DNA from 2 places in the Streptomyces sp. NPDC001153 genome. Region 2 is predicted to be linked to the other one. Evidence: riboswitches for the same ligand, from Rfam matches in the RefSeq annotation. Region 2 holds a riboswitch; the other holds the start of a gene.
What was found. A riboswitch is a leader RNA that binds a small molecule or an ion and turns the genes downstream of it on or off. The one in region 2 is predicted to bind magnesium.

Region 1: it holds a riboswitch for magnesium, as region 2 does, so the genes downstream of both, ACWDEN_RS30325 (magnesium transporter MgtE N-terminal domain-containing protein) here and ACWDEN_RS31130 (NRAMP family divalent metal transporter) in region 2, are expected to answer to the same signal.

Annotation. Positions count from the first base shown of each region.
Region 1 is NZ_JBSFJZ010000030.1:61,225-69,396, forward strand. Features, by position in the region: gene ACWDEN_RS30305 (hypothetical protein) at 5-256, opposite strand; gene ACWDEN_RS30310 (multicopper oxidase domain-containing protein) at 352-678, opposite strand; gene ACWDEN_RS30315 (hypothetical protein) at 582-1,217, opposite strand; gene ACWDEN_RS30320 (potassium transporter Kup) at 1,261-3,231, shown strand; M-box (ykoK) riboswitch at 3,365-3,544, shown strand; gene ACWDEN_RS30325 (magnesium transporter MgtE N-terminal domain-containing protein) at 3,883-5,229, shown strand; gene ACWDEN_RS30330 (NRAMP family divalent metal transporter) at 5,226-6,512, shown strand; gene ACWDEN_RS30335 (VOC family protein) at 6,513-6,986, opposite strand; gene ACWDEN_RS30340 (glycosyl hydrolase) at 7,219-8,172, shown strand, end outside.
Region 2 is NZ_JBSFJZ010000031.1:90,212-98,383, forward strand. Features, by position in the region: gene ACWDEN_RS31120 (hypothetical protein) at 1-52, opposite strand, end outside; gene ACWDEN_RS31125 (MgtC/SapB family protein) at 138-884, opposite strand; gene ACWDEN_RS31130 (NRAMP family divalent metal transporter) at 919-2,559, opposite strand; M-box (ykoK) riboswitch at 2,870-3,052, opposite strand; gene ACWDEN_RS31135 (hypothetical protein) at 3,278-3,550, shown strand; M-box (ykoK) riboswitch at 3,660-3,832, shown strand; gene ACWDEN_RS31140 (magnesium transporter MgtE N-terminal domain-containing protein) at 4,176-5,522, shown strand; gene ACWDEN_RS31145 (NRAMP family divalent metal transporter) at 5,519-6,811, shown strand; partial or broken gene ACWDEN_RS31150 (replication initiation protein) at 7,243-7,374, opposite strand; gene ACWDEN_RS31155 (sodium:solute symporter family transporter) at 7,589-8,128, opposite strand.

The sequences.
Region 1 (8,172 bases), on a different contig from region 2:
CTCCTCAGCCTGCGCCGGCGGCCTCGCCGCCGAGCGCGTCCAATGGATCCACCCACTCGATGACGCCGACCTCGCGGCATCCCCGTGATTCGATCACGAGGACCGTAGCGCCCGCGGGCAGGGGATCCTCGGACCAGGCCAGGAACGTTTCGGAACCGCCTCTGACCCGCACCAGGACCTCCCCGGGACCCGCGGATCCCCGCGTCCCGATGAGTACCTTGCCCATACAGCCCACCACGGCCTCGTCCTGCGGCATCACCGGCCGTCCTCCTCGTCCTGACCCGAGAATTCCGACGATAGACCGACCGGGGCCGGTTCCCAACGGGTGGGAGGGCACCGGGCTCCGCGGGATCAGGAGCAGCGCAGCAGGACCATGAACCCGTAGTCCATGTGGAGCTGCTGATGGCAGTGGAACAGGGACAGTCCGGGCTGGTCGGCGGTGAAGTCGAGGTCGAGGGTCTGGTAACCGCCGAGCATGACGACGTCCTTGCGCAGGCCACGGGTGGGCGTTCCGGCGATGTGCGTGATCTCGAAGGTGTGCCGGTGCAGGTGGAGCCGCATCCGGTACCGCTTGCCGCGCTTCACGTCCAGCACCGGCCTGTCGCTGTCCAGGGAGAACGGGACGCCGTTGAGGGGCCAGATGTTGAATCCCCGCTCGGCGGCGTTGCGCTTCTCCACCAGCAGGTCGATGGTGCGGTCGGGCCGCCGCGGGGCGGAGCCGGGACGGGCGAAGGCGCGGTAGGCCCAGGTGAACGCGGGCGGCGCGATCCACCGGGGGAACCGCCGCGGCCGGCGTACTCCACCGCGGTGCCCATGCCGGCGTTGCGGTCGTCGTCCGACAGGTCGCCCAGCACCCACACACCCGGGTGGTTCATCTCCACCAGGGCCGAGACGCGTTCGGCGGTGCCGATCCACAGCACCGGAACACTGGCCCGGCGGGGTACGGGGTTGCCGTCGAGGCCCACCACGGTGAAGGTGTGGCCGGGCAGGGCGAGGCTGCGGATCTCGGTGGCGCTGGCGTTGAGGACGTGGAACGGCACGCGCTGTCCGGTCCTGACCCTGATCGGCCGGCCGTGACCCAGTTTGCGGCCGTTGACGCTGAAGGCGCGGTAGCCGACTTCGTCCCCCCGCAGACCGACCGTGCGAAACGCCGTTCGAGAGGGAACGGCGCCCCCTCCCGGGGGTTGCGCCCTGGGGTGGGTATCGTCCGCCCCGATGCCCTGGCCTGCAGTTCAGCGGCCCGCACGGAGGAGGAGCACCATGGCCGGACGCCGGCAGGGAACCGCGTCGGACGACGGAGCCGTACCGCAGGCGCCGGAGCCCCTGGGGACGAGCGGCCACGACTCGGTGCGCCTCGCGCTGGTGATCGGTGCCCTCGGCGTGGTCTTCGGCGACATCGGCACCAGCCCGATCTACACCCTCCAGACCGTGTTCAACCCGCGCGACCCGCACCCCGTCCCGGTCAGCACCGAGAACGTGTACGGGGTGGTGTCCCTGGTGTTCTGGTCGGTGGTGATCATCGTCCTGGTCACCTATGTGCTGCTGGCGATGCGCGCCGACAACGAGGGCGAGGGCGGCATCATGGCACTGATCACCCTGCTGCGGCGGTGGGGCTCGCGGCAGGGCGGACGCGCCGCGGTCGTCCTGGCCGCGCTGGGCATCTTCGGCGCGTCGCTGTTCTTCGGCGACAGCATGATCACCCCGGCGATCTCGGTGCTGTCCGCGGTCGAGGGGCTCAAGGTCGTCCAGCCGTCGCTGGGCGGCGCGGTCGTACCCATCACCGCCGTGATCATCGTCGTGCTGTTCGTGGTGCAGCGCCGGGGAACCGCGGCGGTGGGCCGGGTGTTCGGGCCGGTCATGATCGTCTGGTTCGCGGCCATCGGCGCGTGCGGCATCGCCGGCATCGCCGACCACCCGGGCATCCTCCGGGCACTGTCACCGACGTACGCCCTGGGCTTTCTGTTCGGTCATTTCGGCACCGCCTTCTTCGCCCTGGCCGCCGTCGTGCTCGCGGTCACCGGCGCCGAGGCGCTGTACGCCGACATGGGGCACTTCGGCCGCCGTTCGATCACCCGGGCCTGGCTGTTCCTCGTCTTCCCCGCCTGCATCCTGAGCTACTTCGGCCAGGGCGCCCTGATCCTCGCCGATCCGCACAACATCAGCAGCCCCTTCTTCCTGCTCGTGCCCGCCTGGGGACAGTGGCCGATGGTCGTGCTCGCCACGGCGGCCACCGTCATCGCCTCCCAGGCGGTGATCACCGGCGCGTACTCGGTCACCTCCCAGGCCGCCCAGCTCGGCTACCTGCCGAGGCTGCGGATCGCGCACACCTCGGAATCCACCATCGGCCAGATCTACGTCCCCTGGATCAACTGGCTGCTCATGGTCTCGGTCCTCACCCTGGTCTTCGCCTTCCGCAGCTCCACGGCGCTCGCCTTCGCGTTCGGCATGGCGGTCACCGGCACCATCACCATCACCACCCTGCTGTTCTTCTACGTCGCCCGCGCGAAGTGGCGTACGCCCCTGTGGCTGGTCGTCGCCGGCGCGACCGTGCTGCTCTTTGTGGACCTGCTGTTCGTGGCGGCCAACCTGACCAAGCTCGTCCACGGCGCGTGGCTGCCGCTGCTGATCGGCCTGACCGTGTTCACCGTCATGACGACCTGGCAGCGCGGCCGCGAACTCGTCACCGCCGAGCGGGCACGGCTGGAGGGCCCGCTGCCCGAGTTCATCGACGACCTCCGCTCGGGGAAGGTGCCGACGCGCCGGATCCCCGGTACGGCCGTCTTCCTCAACCGGGGCAAGCAGACGGCACCGTTGGCCATGCGGGCCAACGTCGAGCACAACCACGTGCGCCACGACCAGGTCGTGATCCTCTCCCTGGCGACCGAACCCGTGCCCCGCGTCCCGGCCGACCAGCGGGTCGTCGTGGACGACCTCGGCTACGCCGACGACGGGATCATCCACGTCACCGCCCGGTTCGGCTACATGGAGACGCCGGACGTGCCCGGCACCCTCGCCCTGCTCGACCCGTCCCGGACCGAAGGGCCGCTCAACCTCGACCAGGCGTCCTACTTCCTGTCGAAGATCGAGCTGCGGCGCGGAACGGCCCCGACGATGGCCGCCTGGCGCAAGCGCCTGTTCGTCGCCACCTCCTACATCACGGCCGATGCCGCCGAGTACTTCGGCCTGCCCCGCGACCGCACCGTCATCATGGGCTCCCACATCGAGGTATAGGCACGCCGAACACCGAACAGACGCCGCCCGCACGGCGGATGCGGAACGTCTTCGTTCCCCACGGTCCGGGTCAAGGGCCGGTCATGGGTTCGGAAGGCGGGCCGGGGCGGGCGTATCCTTTTCGCGGATTCAGCAGACACCTCGTTCGGTGAGGCGTCTTCACGGACACAGGCCACTGATCCCACCCGTCGAGAGACGCTCCGGATCAGGACAGGTCTCCCCGGCCCAAGGGGTGACCCCAAGTGGCTTCTCCCGCCAAGTCGCGGGGGATCACGCCGTGGAGTGCCAAAGCTCTGACGAGTTGGGGTGCGCCGGGCCGAGCCGGCTCCGGCTGCCCCTTGCCGCAGGACCGCGACACTTCGTGCGCGGCCGTGACCGGGAGGAGGCGACATGGACAGTAGTCCGGGCCATAGTCGGCCCCTCTTCGTGTTGTCCGCGCCGTCCTTCCGTGGCCCGGAGCAGCCCCCTCTTCCCTGACCGTCGCCCAGCTCACCGGCCTGGCAGGCCGCGTGGCCGGCGTGCGCCTGCCGTGCCATGCCCTGCGGTGACCGGTGCCGCCCGCTCGGGGAAGAAGTGTGCTGCCGTGGGCCGCCCGTAGCCCCGCCACGCCGGGGCAAGGGGGTGTTCATCTTGGCTGCCCACACTCTGCTCATGTCCACCTCGGCCCGTCTGCGTGACCGCCGGGTCACCCTGGAGCGCCGCGCCACCGCGTCCAAGGCGGTGCGCACCTCGCTGGTCTCCCTGGCCGGGCTGATCGGCGGCCCGGTCTCCAACCAGTCGGGCGAGGAGGTCGGCCGCGTCGTCGACGTCGTCGCCCGGCTCTACGGCGCGGACTCGTACCCGCCGGTCACCGGGCTGATCCTGCGCATCGGCCGACGCCGCACCTTCCTGCCCGCCGACGCCGTCGGCAAGGTGCACGCCGGGCACGTACGGCTGCGCACCGCCCGGGTCGACCTGCGGGACTTCGTCCGCCGGCCCGGCGAGGTCCTGCTGGCCAAGGACGTCCTGGACCACCAACTGGTCGACGTCGACGGCGTGCAGGTGACCCGGGCCGCCGACCTGTACCTGGCGCCTCTGGTGGACCAGGTGGTGCTGGTCGGGGTGGACGTCTCCCTGCCCACGCTGCTGCGCCGGCTCGGTCCGCGCCGCTGGCAGGCCCGCCCGACCCCGGAGCGGGTCCTGGACTGGCAGGCCGTCGCACCCTTCGCCGAACAGGCCACCGAGGGCCCGCCGGAGGTCCGGCTGCGCGCCTCCCGGGCGGCGCTGCACCGGCTGCGCCCGGCCGACCTCGCCGACATCCTCGAGGACCTCGGCCGTGCCGAACGCCAGCAGCTGCTGGGCTGGCTGGAACCGGAGCAGGCCGCCGACGCGCTGGAGGAGATGGAACCGCACGAGCTGGAGAACCTGCTGCGCGAGGCCCAGCCGGAGCACGCCGCCCGCCTCGTCGACGAGATGGAGCCCGACGAGGCCACGGACGCTCTGCGCGACCTCACCCGTGAGGAGCGCGAGGCCCTGCTGGCACGGATGCCGAAGGACGAGGCGGCGGAACTGCGCCGGCTGCTGACCCACCGGGAGGGCACGGCGGGCGGTGCCATGACCACGCTGCTGATCACCGCCCGGCAGGACGAGACCGTCGCCGAGGTACGCGGACGGCTGGCCGAGCAGCACGAGCACCGCACCGAGATCGACGCGGTCACCGTCGTGGACGGCACGGACCGGCTGCTGTGCGACATCCCGCTCTTCGACGTCGCGGTGGCCGAGGACACGACCCCGATCGCCGACCTGGTCGCCTGGCGGGCCCAGTTCGGCCCCCCGGAGACCGTGCAGGCCGACACCTCCGTGGCGGAGGCCGCCGACCACCTGGTGGCGGCCCGCGCCTCCTCACTCCTGGTGGTCGACGACAGCGACCGCCCGATCGGCCGGATCCTGGCCGACGACCTGCTCGACGCGATGCTGCCCGAACGCGGGCGCCTGCACTTCAGGAGGTTCCTGCAGTGACCCGTGACCTCGACACCGCCACCGCGGCCCCGCAGACCCCCGCGCGCCGCACCGGCTGGCGGCGCATCACCGTGATCGCGGCGGTCGCGGGCCCGGGCCTGGTCGCCGCGAACGCCGGCAACGACGCCGCCGGTATCGCCACCTATGCCTCCGCAGGCTCCCAATTCACCTACGGCACCCTCTTCTTCATGGTCCTGGTCACCATCGCCCTGGTGATGGTGCAGGAGATGGCCGTCCGCCTCGGCGCCCACACCGGCAAGGGCCTGGGCGCCCTGATCCGCGAGCAGTTCAGCCTGCGCCTGACCGCACTGGCCGTCTTCTGCCTGCTGCTGGCCAACACGGGCCTGGTCGTGTCGGAGTTCGCCGGCATCGGCGCGGCCTTCGAACTCCTCGGCGTACCGAAGTGGGCGGTCATCCCGCCGGCCGCGGTCCTGCTGTGGGCGCTGGTGCTGTTCGGCTCCTACCACTGGGCCGAACGCATCTTCCTCATCATGTCGTTGGCGTTCTTCGCCTATCCCGTCGCGATGATCCTCGGCCACCCCGACTGGGGCGCGGTCGGCCACCACCTGGTCGTCCCGCACATCGAGCCGAGCAAGGGTTTCATCCTGCTGGCGGTCGCGTTGATCGGTACGACGGTCAGCCCGTACATGCAGTTCTACGCCGCCGCAGGCGTCGTCGACCGAGGCGCCAAGCCCGCCGACTACCCGCTCATCCGCGCCGACGCCATCCTCGGTGCCGTCTTCGCCTGTGTCATCAGCCTGACCATCATCATCGCCACGGCGTCCGCGATCGGCGGCACCGGCCCGCTGGACTCCGCGGCCCAGGCCGCCGAGGCCCTCAAGCCGGTGGCGGGCCAGGGCGCGGAGCTGCTGTTCGCGCTCGGCCTGATGGGCGCCTCCGCTCTCGCGGGCGCCGTCGTCCCGCTCTCGGCCAGCTACGCCATAGGAGAGGCAGCGGGTGTGGAACGCTCGGTCTCCCGCAGCTTCCGTGACGCGCCCTTGTTCCTGGGCCTGTTCACCGCCCAGATCGTGCTCGGCGCCACGGTGGCGATGACCCCGGTCGACGTCATCCAGCTGCTGATCGGCACCCAGGTGCTGCAGGGCCTGATCAGTCCCGTCGTCCTGGTCTACCTCCTGGTGCTGACCAACCGCCGCTCGGTCCTGGGGGCGGCCGCCAACGGGCCGCGCTACCGCATCGCCGCCACCGCCGTGGTCGTCGGCGTCGCCGCCATGTCCACCATCCTGCTGGTCCAGACGGTCCTGGGCTGGTTCGGCCTCGCCTGATCATCGTTCAGCGGGAGAGCCGAAGAGTTCCCGGGCCCGGCGGGCCACCTCGTCCGGCGTCAGGTCCTCCAGGTGGGTGAGGAAGACCCAGACGTGGCCGTAGGGGTCCTTCAGTACGGTCGTGCGGTCGCCATGGAACTGGTCGGCGGGCGGCTGCAGGAGCTCCGCACCGGCCGCGGCCGCCCGGTGCGCGAGCGCATCGACGTTCTCGACGAAGACGTGCAGGCCCACGGTGGTGCCGCCCACGGCGGTCGGTGCGCTGAAGAGGGGGCCCTCGGCGTCGCCCAGCATGATGGTGGCACCCTGGATGCGGACCTCGGCGTGCACGATGCGTCCGTCCGGGCCGCCGAGGCGGAACAGCTCCTCCGCACCGAATGCCCGGGTGTAGAAGCCGATCGCGTCCGCGGCGCCGTCGACCATGATGTGGGCGACGACGGCGTTGCGGTACGTCTCGGGAACGGCGGTCACGGTCATGGGAACTGCCTCCTTTGCGGCTGATGCCGATGACCATGAACGTAGAAGCTGAACCGCACGTGAGGTCAAGCGTGGGTAAGCGCATGCAGGGAGCGGGAGTTCGGGTTCATGTGAGGCGGAAGGTAAACAACCCCCCATTTTTCCTGTGAGCCCTTTGTGTGGCTGTTGTGGTCACGCCAAGATCCCCCTGCGCCGGGACACCCCCATGCTCCCGTCGCAGGGAGGAGAGGGCATGTTGCCCCCGAAGCACCAGCGACGGTTCATCACCTGTACCGTCGCGGCCGCCGCGTTCGGACTGGTGACCACCCAGTCGTTCGCGGCGTCGAGCGACACCAGGCCCCGGCCCTGGCAGGCAGGCCACCAGGCCGCCATGGGCCGGCAGCACATCAAGGCGGTGCACGCGGGCCATGGCATGTCCGCGTTCGCCGCGGAGGGCGGCGATGACGGCGGCGGTGACGAGGCGGAGAACTCCGCCGAGTCGACGGCCCAGTTCACCGAGGCGCGCACCGCGCCCGGCGTGGTCGCGCCCGGCGCCTACGGGGCGGCCTGGCAGCAGCTGCAGTCGATGAAGCACACGAGCGGCAGCTGGGACCACGTCACGAAGAAGGCGTACAACTCGGATGATCCCCGCTATCGCGATGTGAACTCCAACTCCAGTGGTGGCGCGGGTGACGTGACCGGCCGGATCACCGGGATCGCGGCCGATGACCAGGGCTATGTGTACGCGGGCGGCGCGAACGGCGGGGTCTTCCGCTCCACGACCGGCGGCGGGCAGTGGAAGCCGATCTCCGACAGGCTGCCGTCCCTGTCGACGGGCACCCTGGCCCTCGACCAGCAGCAGCGGCTCTGGTATGCGACGGGCGAGTCCAATACCGGGGCGACGTCGTTCGTGGGGACGGGCGTGTACGTCCTCAAAGACCCGCGTCACGGGCAGTTCCAGCCCGGTGACCGTGTGGGCGGCGCCGAGCTGGAGTCCACCGTCATTCATGCGCTGCGTTTCGCCGGCACCACGGTGTGGGCGGCGACCAGTACCGGTGTCTGGTCGCACTCCACGGCCACCCTGTCCGGGCCGTGGAAGCATGAGTTCGCCCCCAACCCGGACTATCTGCCGGGTGGTGCGAAGGCGGACGACCCCAGTGCGCCGTACAAGAACATCGCCAACGACATCGCCGTCGACCCCAAGGAC
Region 2 (8,172 bases):
CGCCGAGGAACGCCGCGCCCTCCCCGGTGCGGGGGTGGGGTACCGTCCGCATGACGCACACCTCCCTGTCTTCCTCTTCATCGTGTCGTGCGAAGCGGACTGCTGTCCTGGGGCTGTCAGGCCCTTTGCTCGGGGTGTCAGGCAAGCACCCGCTGCCCTGACCGGGGCGCCCGTTCGTCGTCGTCCTCGTCGTCCAGGTGCCAGTGCAGGTCGTGCACCCCGGGCTCCAGTGAGAGACGGGAGATGACCTGCTCCAGCGCGGCAGCCACGTCGCCGCTGACGGTGACGGCGGCGCGGACGCTGGTGGTGTCCTCGCCCTCGCGGCGGGCCCGCAGACCGGTCGCGGTCAGCCCGGAGGCGGTCAGGGCCTGGGCGAGCAGGGCCCGGGTATGGGTCTCGGACCCGCGCTCGCAGCGCAGGTGCACGCTGGCCCGTACCTGGGCGTCCGGGTCGCTGCCGGCGGCCGGGGCCCGGTCCAGCAGGCGTCCGGCCGGGCGCAGCAGCACGTGGATGCCGAGCACGGTCAGGGTGCCGAGTGCGGCCAGGGCGAGCCGTCCGGAGGCGGCCAGGACGCCGACCGCCGCCGAGCACCACAGGGTGGCAGCCGTGTTCAGTCCGCGCACGCCGGCGCCGTCGCGCAGGATCACCCCGCCGCCCAGGAAGCCGATCCCGGACACGACGTAGGAGGCCACCCGCGTCGGGCTGCCGGTGTCGCCCACCGCCACGCTGTACAGCACGAACAGCGTGGCGCCGGTGGCGACCAGGGCGTTGGTACGCAGGCCCGCCATACGTGCCCGCCACTGCCGCTCGACGCCGATGAGCGCGCCGCAGGCCGCACCGGTGGCGAGCCGGATCAGGAAGTCCATTGTGGTCAGGGCGTGCATGGCACACCTCCTTCAAGGTGAGGCGGTTGGTGACTCACTGGCTGACCACGACCTGCACGATCTTGATGACCACGAGGATCACGGAGACCAGCAGGTAGGTGCGCAGCGCGCCCATGCCGATCTTCTTGCCGCTGGACATCACGGCCGGGGTGAGGCTCCCCAGCGGCGGCATCCGCCAGGCGTCCCGGCCGGTGCGGTCGATCGGGTCCTCCTTGGTGGCCGTACGCCGCCGAGTGAAGGCGTACGCCGCGGCGAGCACCCCGGCGCCCCCGCAGGCGGCCATGATGTCGACGATCGCGTCCGCGCTGATGTCCGGGAACAGGACCGACGCGGTCAGGATCACCGACAGCATGACCAGCACCCCCACCACCGCCGCGGTGAAGGCGTTGGTCCTCGGGCCGTTCACCCACGGCCCCAGAACCTGCTTGTCGTTGCACAGCAGCAGAAGGAACACGCTCGCGGACGGCAGCAGCACGCCGGCCAGGGTCTGCACGCCCTCGGTCAGCAGGCCCAGCGGCGAGCCCGGGATCAGCACGATGGTGGCCGCGGCGGCAACGAGCCCGGCGTAGACGGCATAGAAACCCTTCGCGCCGCCCACCCCCCGGTGCAGGGAGTGCTTCATGCCCAGTACGTCACCGATCGCGTACGCGGTCGACAGCGACACCGCGAACGCGCCGATGATCGAGGCGTCCAGCAGCGCGATCGCGAACAGCACCCCGGCCAGCTTGCCCGCCTTGGCTTCAAGGCCGTGCGCGACCCCGGCGGTGTCGGTGAACTGGCCGAAGCCGTGCGTCCCCGAGAACGCGGCGGCTGTGAAGCCCATCATCGCGGCAGCACCGATGACCACGATCACGATGCCGATCCACAGGTCGACCTTTTCGTAGCGCATGAACCGCGGGGTGATCCGCTTGTCGATCACGTACGACTGCTGGAAGAACAGCTGCCAGGGGGCGACCGTGGTGCCGACGATGCCGATGATCAGCAGCATCACCGTGGACAGCTGCCCGGAGCCGCCCGGCAGGTTCGGGGTGACGAAGTCGGCGGCCATCCGTGAGGCGTGCGGGTGGACCATGAAGTAGATAGGCACCAGCAGCAGCGAGGCCGCGCACAGCGTCATCGCCACCCGCTCGAAGCGGCGGAAGGATCCGGTGAACGCCGACGCGATGATGATCACGGCGGCCAGCAGCACCGCCGCCGCCTTGGGCAGGCCCAGGTAGCCGGCGGACAGCGTGATCCCGATGAACTCGGTCACCAGGGTGAGCGCGTTGAGCAGGAACAGGTCGATGACGCTGAACGCGCCCCAGAACTTCCCGAACCGCTCCAGGATCAGCCGGGCGTGGCCGACACCGGTGACCGCGCCGAGGCGGAGCACCATCTCCTGGTTGATGTACAGCACGGGCACCAGCAGGAGCAGGGTCCACAGCAGGTGGGTGCCGTAGTTCTGGCCGGCTTGGCCGTAGGTGGCGAAGGCGCCGGCGTCGTTGTCGCCGACCATCACGATCAGGCCGGGGCCGACGATCGCCAGCAGCGTCTTCAGCTTCGCCGACAGACCCCGGCGCTCGCCGTGGTCGTCCAGGCGGATGGTGCCCAGCGCGCCGTGGATGTCGCCGATGTGCGCGTCGTCGAGTACCGCCGCGCGGGGTGCGGCGACCGTGGTCACGATGGTGTCGGTCATGGTGGTGCCTCCCCGGTCCCCCGGTCCGGGGGAGGTCGGGGGCACGCAGCAGCCATCACCCCCTGCACGCCGAATGCGCGCAGGACAGCATCACCACCGGGCACAGCCGTGCCCGTGGACATGGCGCGACGGAGGTGCCGCGCAGGGGAGGTGGTGGTTACCGCGTGCCGGAAGAATGCGAGGACAAGCGGGTGCGGGGCCTACTTCGGCCCGGACTACTGCATTCCATGTCTCTCGCCTCCTTCCGGCCGGAGACGCCCGTGAACGGCGTCGTCATCGACTCGGCAAGGAGCGGCCGGCCCAAGCGGGCGGCACACCCCAACTCGTCAGAGCTTTGGCACTCCACGGCGTAATCCCAACCGTTGAACCGGGCGGGAAGCCACTTGGCCTCACCCCTTAGGCCGGGGAGAGGTGTCCTGAACCTGGGCGTCTCTCGACGTCGTGGGGTCAGTGGCCTGTGTCCGTGAAGACGCCTCACCGAACGAGGTGCCTCTTCAAACCTCCACAAGGCTACGCCCGCGCCCAGGGTGCCGCTCACCCGATTTACGGAGCCTTGACGGCACACTGACCGCATTCTCACGAAGCGCCGATGCCCCAGCGAGGATGCCTGCTTCAGCGAGTATGCGTGCTTCCTTCGCCGGTCAGGGCCGCCCGAGCGCGATCTACAGTGACACTTGGACGACACGTGCCTCGTCGGGGAAAGGGAGACTACGGCGGCATGAGCGACCTCGACATCCGGTACGCGCGCCGCGCTGTGCGCCATGCCGCCCGGCAGCTGGCCGAGGACGCCCCGAAACTGACCGCGGGCTCCGCGGACGCGTTTCGTGCCGGGCTCGCCACCCGCACCGCCGACCTGCGCAGAGCCGCGCTCTCCGCCTGGATCACGGGCATACCCGAGGACATCATCGCCGCGGACGGGCGCCTGCCCGTGGCCGTCGTACATGGTTGGGTGGCGGCCAGGTTCTCGCCAGGACACTCCGGTGACGGGTGACCGTGGCGGACAACGCCGGTGACGGCCTGTCTTCGACAGCCCTCGGTCAAGGACCGGTCATGGATTAGGGAGGCGGGCGGGTGCGGGCGTAGTCTTTATGCGGTTTGAACAGACACCTCGTTCGGTGAGGCGTCTTCACGGACACAGGCCACTGACCCGACGACGTCGAGAGACGCCCAGGTTCAGGACAGGTCTCCCCGGCCTAAGGGGTGACCCCAAGTGGCTTCCCCGCACGGGGATCACGCCGTGGAGTGCCAAAGCTCTGACGAGTTGGGGTGTGCCGGCACCGAGCGTGCCCGGCTGCCCCTTGCCGCAGGACCGCGACACCTCATGCGCGGCCGTGACCGGGAGGAGGCGACATGGACAGTAGTCCGGGCCATAGTCGGCCCCTCTTCGTGTTGTCCGCGCCGTCCTTCCGCGGCCCGCGGTAGCTCGTTCTTCCCTGACCCATCCGGCTCGTACCCGGTGGTCCGACTGCGCACCGGCTTGTTCCAGGCGTGCCTGCGTATGTCCTGGCGTACCTGTCACCGGCCGGTACGGGGAGGAAGAGCACCGCCGAGGGCCGCCCGCTGCCCCGTCGTGACGGGGCAAGGAGGTGTTCACCTTGGCTGCCCACACTCTGCTCATGTCCACCAAGGCTCGGTTCCGCAACCGCCGGGTCCACCTCGAACGCCGTGCCACCGCCACCAAAGCCGTCCGCACCTCCCTCGTCTCGCTGGCCGGCCTGATCGGCGGACCGGTCACCAACCAGGCGGGCGAGGAGGTCGGCCGCGTCGTCGACGTGGTCGCCCGGCTGTACGGCACGGAGCCGTACCCCCCGGTCACCGGGCTGATCCTGCGCATCGGCCGCCGGCAGACCTTCGTGGCCGCGGACGCGATCGGCAAGGTGCAGGCAGGTCACGTACAGCTGCGCACCGCCCGCGTCGACCTGCGCGACTTCTCCCGCCGCCCCGGCGAGGTGCTGCTGGCCAAGGACATCCTTGACCACCAGCTCGTCGACGTGGACGGCGTCCAGGTCACCCGGGCCGCCGACCTGTATCTCGCGCCCCTGGTCGGCCAGATCGTGCTGGTCGGCGTGGACGTCTCCCTGCCGACTCTGCTGCGCCGGCTCGGCCCGCGCCGCCGGCAGGCCCGGCCGACCCCGGAGCGGGTCCTGGACTGGCAGGCCGTCGCACCCTTCGCCGAACAGGCCACCGAGGGCCCGCCGGAGGTCCGGCTGCGCGCCTCCCGGGCCGCCCTGCAGCGGCTGCGCCCGGCCGACCTCGCCGACATCCTCGAAGACCTCGGCCGCAACGAACGCCAGCAGCTGCTGGGCTGGCTGGAACCGGAGCAGGCCGCCGACGCGCTGGAGGAGATGGAACCGCACGAGCTGGAGAACCTGCTGCGCGAGGCCCAGCCGGAGCACGCCGCCCGCCTCGTCGACGAGATGGAGCCCGACGAGGCCACCGATGCCCTGCGCGACCTCACCCGCGAGGAGCGCGAGGCCCTGCTGTCCCGCATGCCGAGCGGCGAGGCCGCGGAGCTGCGACGGCTGCTGACCCACCGCGAGGGCACCTCCGGCGGCGCCATGACCACACTGCTGATCACCTCCCGCCCGGACGAGACCGTCGCCAAAGTGCGGGCACAGCTGGCCGAACAGGCCGAGCACCGCACCGAGATCGACGCGATCGCCGTCGTGGACGACAACGGCCGGCTGCTGTGCGACCTCCCCCTGTTCGACCTGGCCGTCGCCGAGGACACCACCCCGATGGCCGACCTGGTGACCTGGCGATCCCAGTTCGGCCCGCCAGCCACCGTCCGCCCCGACACCCCCCTCGGCGAGGCCGCCGACCAGCTGGTCGACTCCCGCGCCACCTCACTTCTGGTGGTCGACGACACCGACCGGCCCCTCGGCCGGATCCTCGCCGACGACCTGCTCGACTACCTGCTGCCCGAGCGCGGGCGTCTGCACTTCCGGAGGTTCCTGCAGTGACCAGCGACCTGGACACCACAACGGCCACCTCCCCCGCCGCCCTCGCCACGCGGCGGCGGGGCCTGGGCCGTCTCGCGATGATCGCTGCCATCGCCGGTCCCGGTCTGGTCGCCGCGAACGCCGGCAACGACGCCGCAGGCATCGCCACCTACGCCTCCGCCGGGTCTCAATACACCTACGGCACGCTGTTCTTCATGGTGCTGGTCACCATCGCCCTGGTCATGGTCCAGGAGATGGCCGTCCGCCTCGGCGCGCACACCGGCAAGGGTCTCGGGGCGCTGATCCGCGAGCAGTTCAGCCTCCGCCTGACCGCACTTGCGGTGTTCTGTCTCCTGCTGGCCAACACGGGCCTGGTCGTCAGCGAGTTCGCGGGCATCGGTGCCGCCTTCGAACTGCTCGGCGTACCAAAGTGGGCGGTCATCCCGCCGACCGCGATCCTGCTCTGGTCGCTGGTCCTGTTCGGCTCCTACCGGTGGGCAGAACGCATCTTCCTCATCATGTCGCTGGCGTTCTTCGCCTACCCCATCGCGATGATCCTGGGCCACCCCCAATGGGGCGAGGTCGGCAAGCACCTCGTCGTCCCGCACATCGAGCCCAACAAGAGCTTCATCCTCCTCGCGGTCGCCCTGATCGGCACGACCGTCAGCCCGTACATGCAGTTCTACGCCGCCGCAGGCGTCGTCGACCGGGGCGCCAAACCCGAGGACTACCGGCTCATCAAGCTGGACGCCGTGATCGGTGCGGTGTTCGCCTGCATCATCAGCCTGACGATCATCATCGCCACCGCCGCCGCGATAGGCGGCACCGGCCCGCTGGACTCAGCGGCCCAGGCTGCACAAGCCCTCGAACCGGTCGCCGGCCAGAACGCCGAACTCCTCTTCGCCGTGGGCCTGATCGGTGCCTCCGCGCTCGCCGGTGCCGTCGTCCCGCTCTCCGCCAGCTACGCCGTCGGCGAGGCCGCCGGAGTGGAACGCTCCGTCTCCCGCAGCTTCCGCGACGCACCGCTCTTCCTGGGCCTGTTCACCGCCCAGATCGTGCTCGGCGCGGTCGTCGCCATGACCCCGGTGAACGTCATCCAGCTGCTCATCGGCACCCAGGTCCTCCAGGGCCTGATCAGCCCCATCGTGCTGGTCTACCTTCTGGTCCTGACCAACCGCCGCTCGGTGCTCGGCGCGGCGGCCAACGGCCCCCGCTACCGGATCGGCGCCACCGTCGTGGTCATCGGCGTCGCGGGCATGTCCACCATCCTGCTCGTCCAGACCATCCTCGGCTGGTTCGGCCTCGGCTGACCCCCGACGCGGGCTTCGTGCGTACGCGATGCGTGAACGGACTGTCCGGCACAGGGTGTCATGCGCGAGATCGAGTACGCAGCCGCTTCGCTGCTGACCAGGGGAAATAGCATCGCCCAGCAGCGTCGAGCACTCCCCAGCAAGGATTCGATCCCACTCCTAAAGCGGGTGTCGCAGGTTCGAATCCTGCCGGGGGCACAGAGAGAAGGGCCAGCTCAGGAGGGATTTCCTCCCAGGCTGGGCCTTCGGCGTTCCAGGGGTCGTGCCACACGCGTGCGACTATGGGCCGGCACGTTCGTCTCGGACGAGGCTGAGGCCGCTCCCCCGCCGCCCCAAAACACGGCGCCGGGCCGGTCGGCGATGGCCCGGTCCCGTTCGCTGGTCATGTGCTGATAGATCAGCGCGGCCCGTCAGCTGCTGTGGCCCAACCGGGACCAGGCGGTTCGAATGAGGCGGCGGGCGTGGTCGCTGATGTCGAACTGGGCGAGTTCGGTGGCGAACTTGAGGGAGCGGTCGAGTGCTCCCGTCGCGATCTCGGCGCGTTTGGTGGCGCGCCGAAGCAACTCCAATCCAAAACCACTCCGCCGACCTGGCACGCCCGACCCGGCGGCATTACTGGGCATGGTCATCCGGGCTGCATGCTGGTCTGCTAGGGGCAGGCGGTTGAGCTGGTCGTTGCAGGGCGGGCGGGTACCGGGGTCTGCCAGAAGAGGGTGTGGACGACGACGGGCAGTACCGAGGAGGCCGCGACAGCGAGTGCGAGGGAGGACAGGAAGTTCACGTTGTAGCCCTGCGAAAGGACAGCGAGGACGATGCTGAGGACGCCGACGCCGACACCCCGGACCAGCGAGCCGACCGGACCTCGCTGACTTCCCTGAGCCGGCCGCGGCGTGCTGTGTGCACGTGGACGTCGTGGGCCAACGCAGCGGCCGTCGAGAGCGTGGCACCGGCGACCACCCCGAGGACGGCGACGAACACCGCGCACGCCACAGCCGTGAACAGCGCGCTCCCCGCAGCGCTCGAGGTGCCCCCTTCCAGTCCGCCGGCCAGCAGCAGCGACATCTGTCCCTTCGGGTCGACCGCGGTGATGGTGCGGTCGCCGACCACCGCGGCCGCGCCCAGCCCGGCGATCGCCACGAGCAGGCAGAAGACGCTGATCACCGTGATGACGTACCGGGTGGCACGGCGAGCGGCCGCGCCGTCGGCACCGGAGTTGATCTGCATGATCATGTGCGGCATCACGGCAAGGCCCAGCACGACGGTGAGCTGCGGATGCAGGCGACCGGGACGGTGGCGCGGATGAGCGGTCCACAGCACGGCGGCGCAGGTCCAGCAGGGCGGGGTTCTCCGCGTCCGGGCTT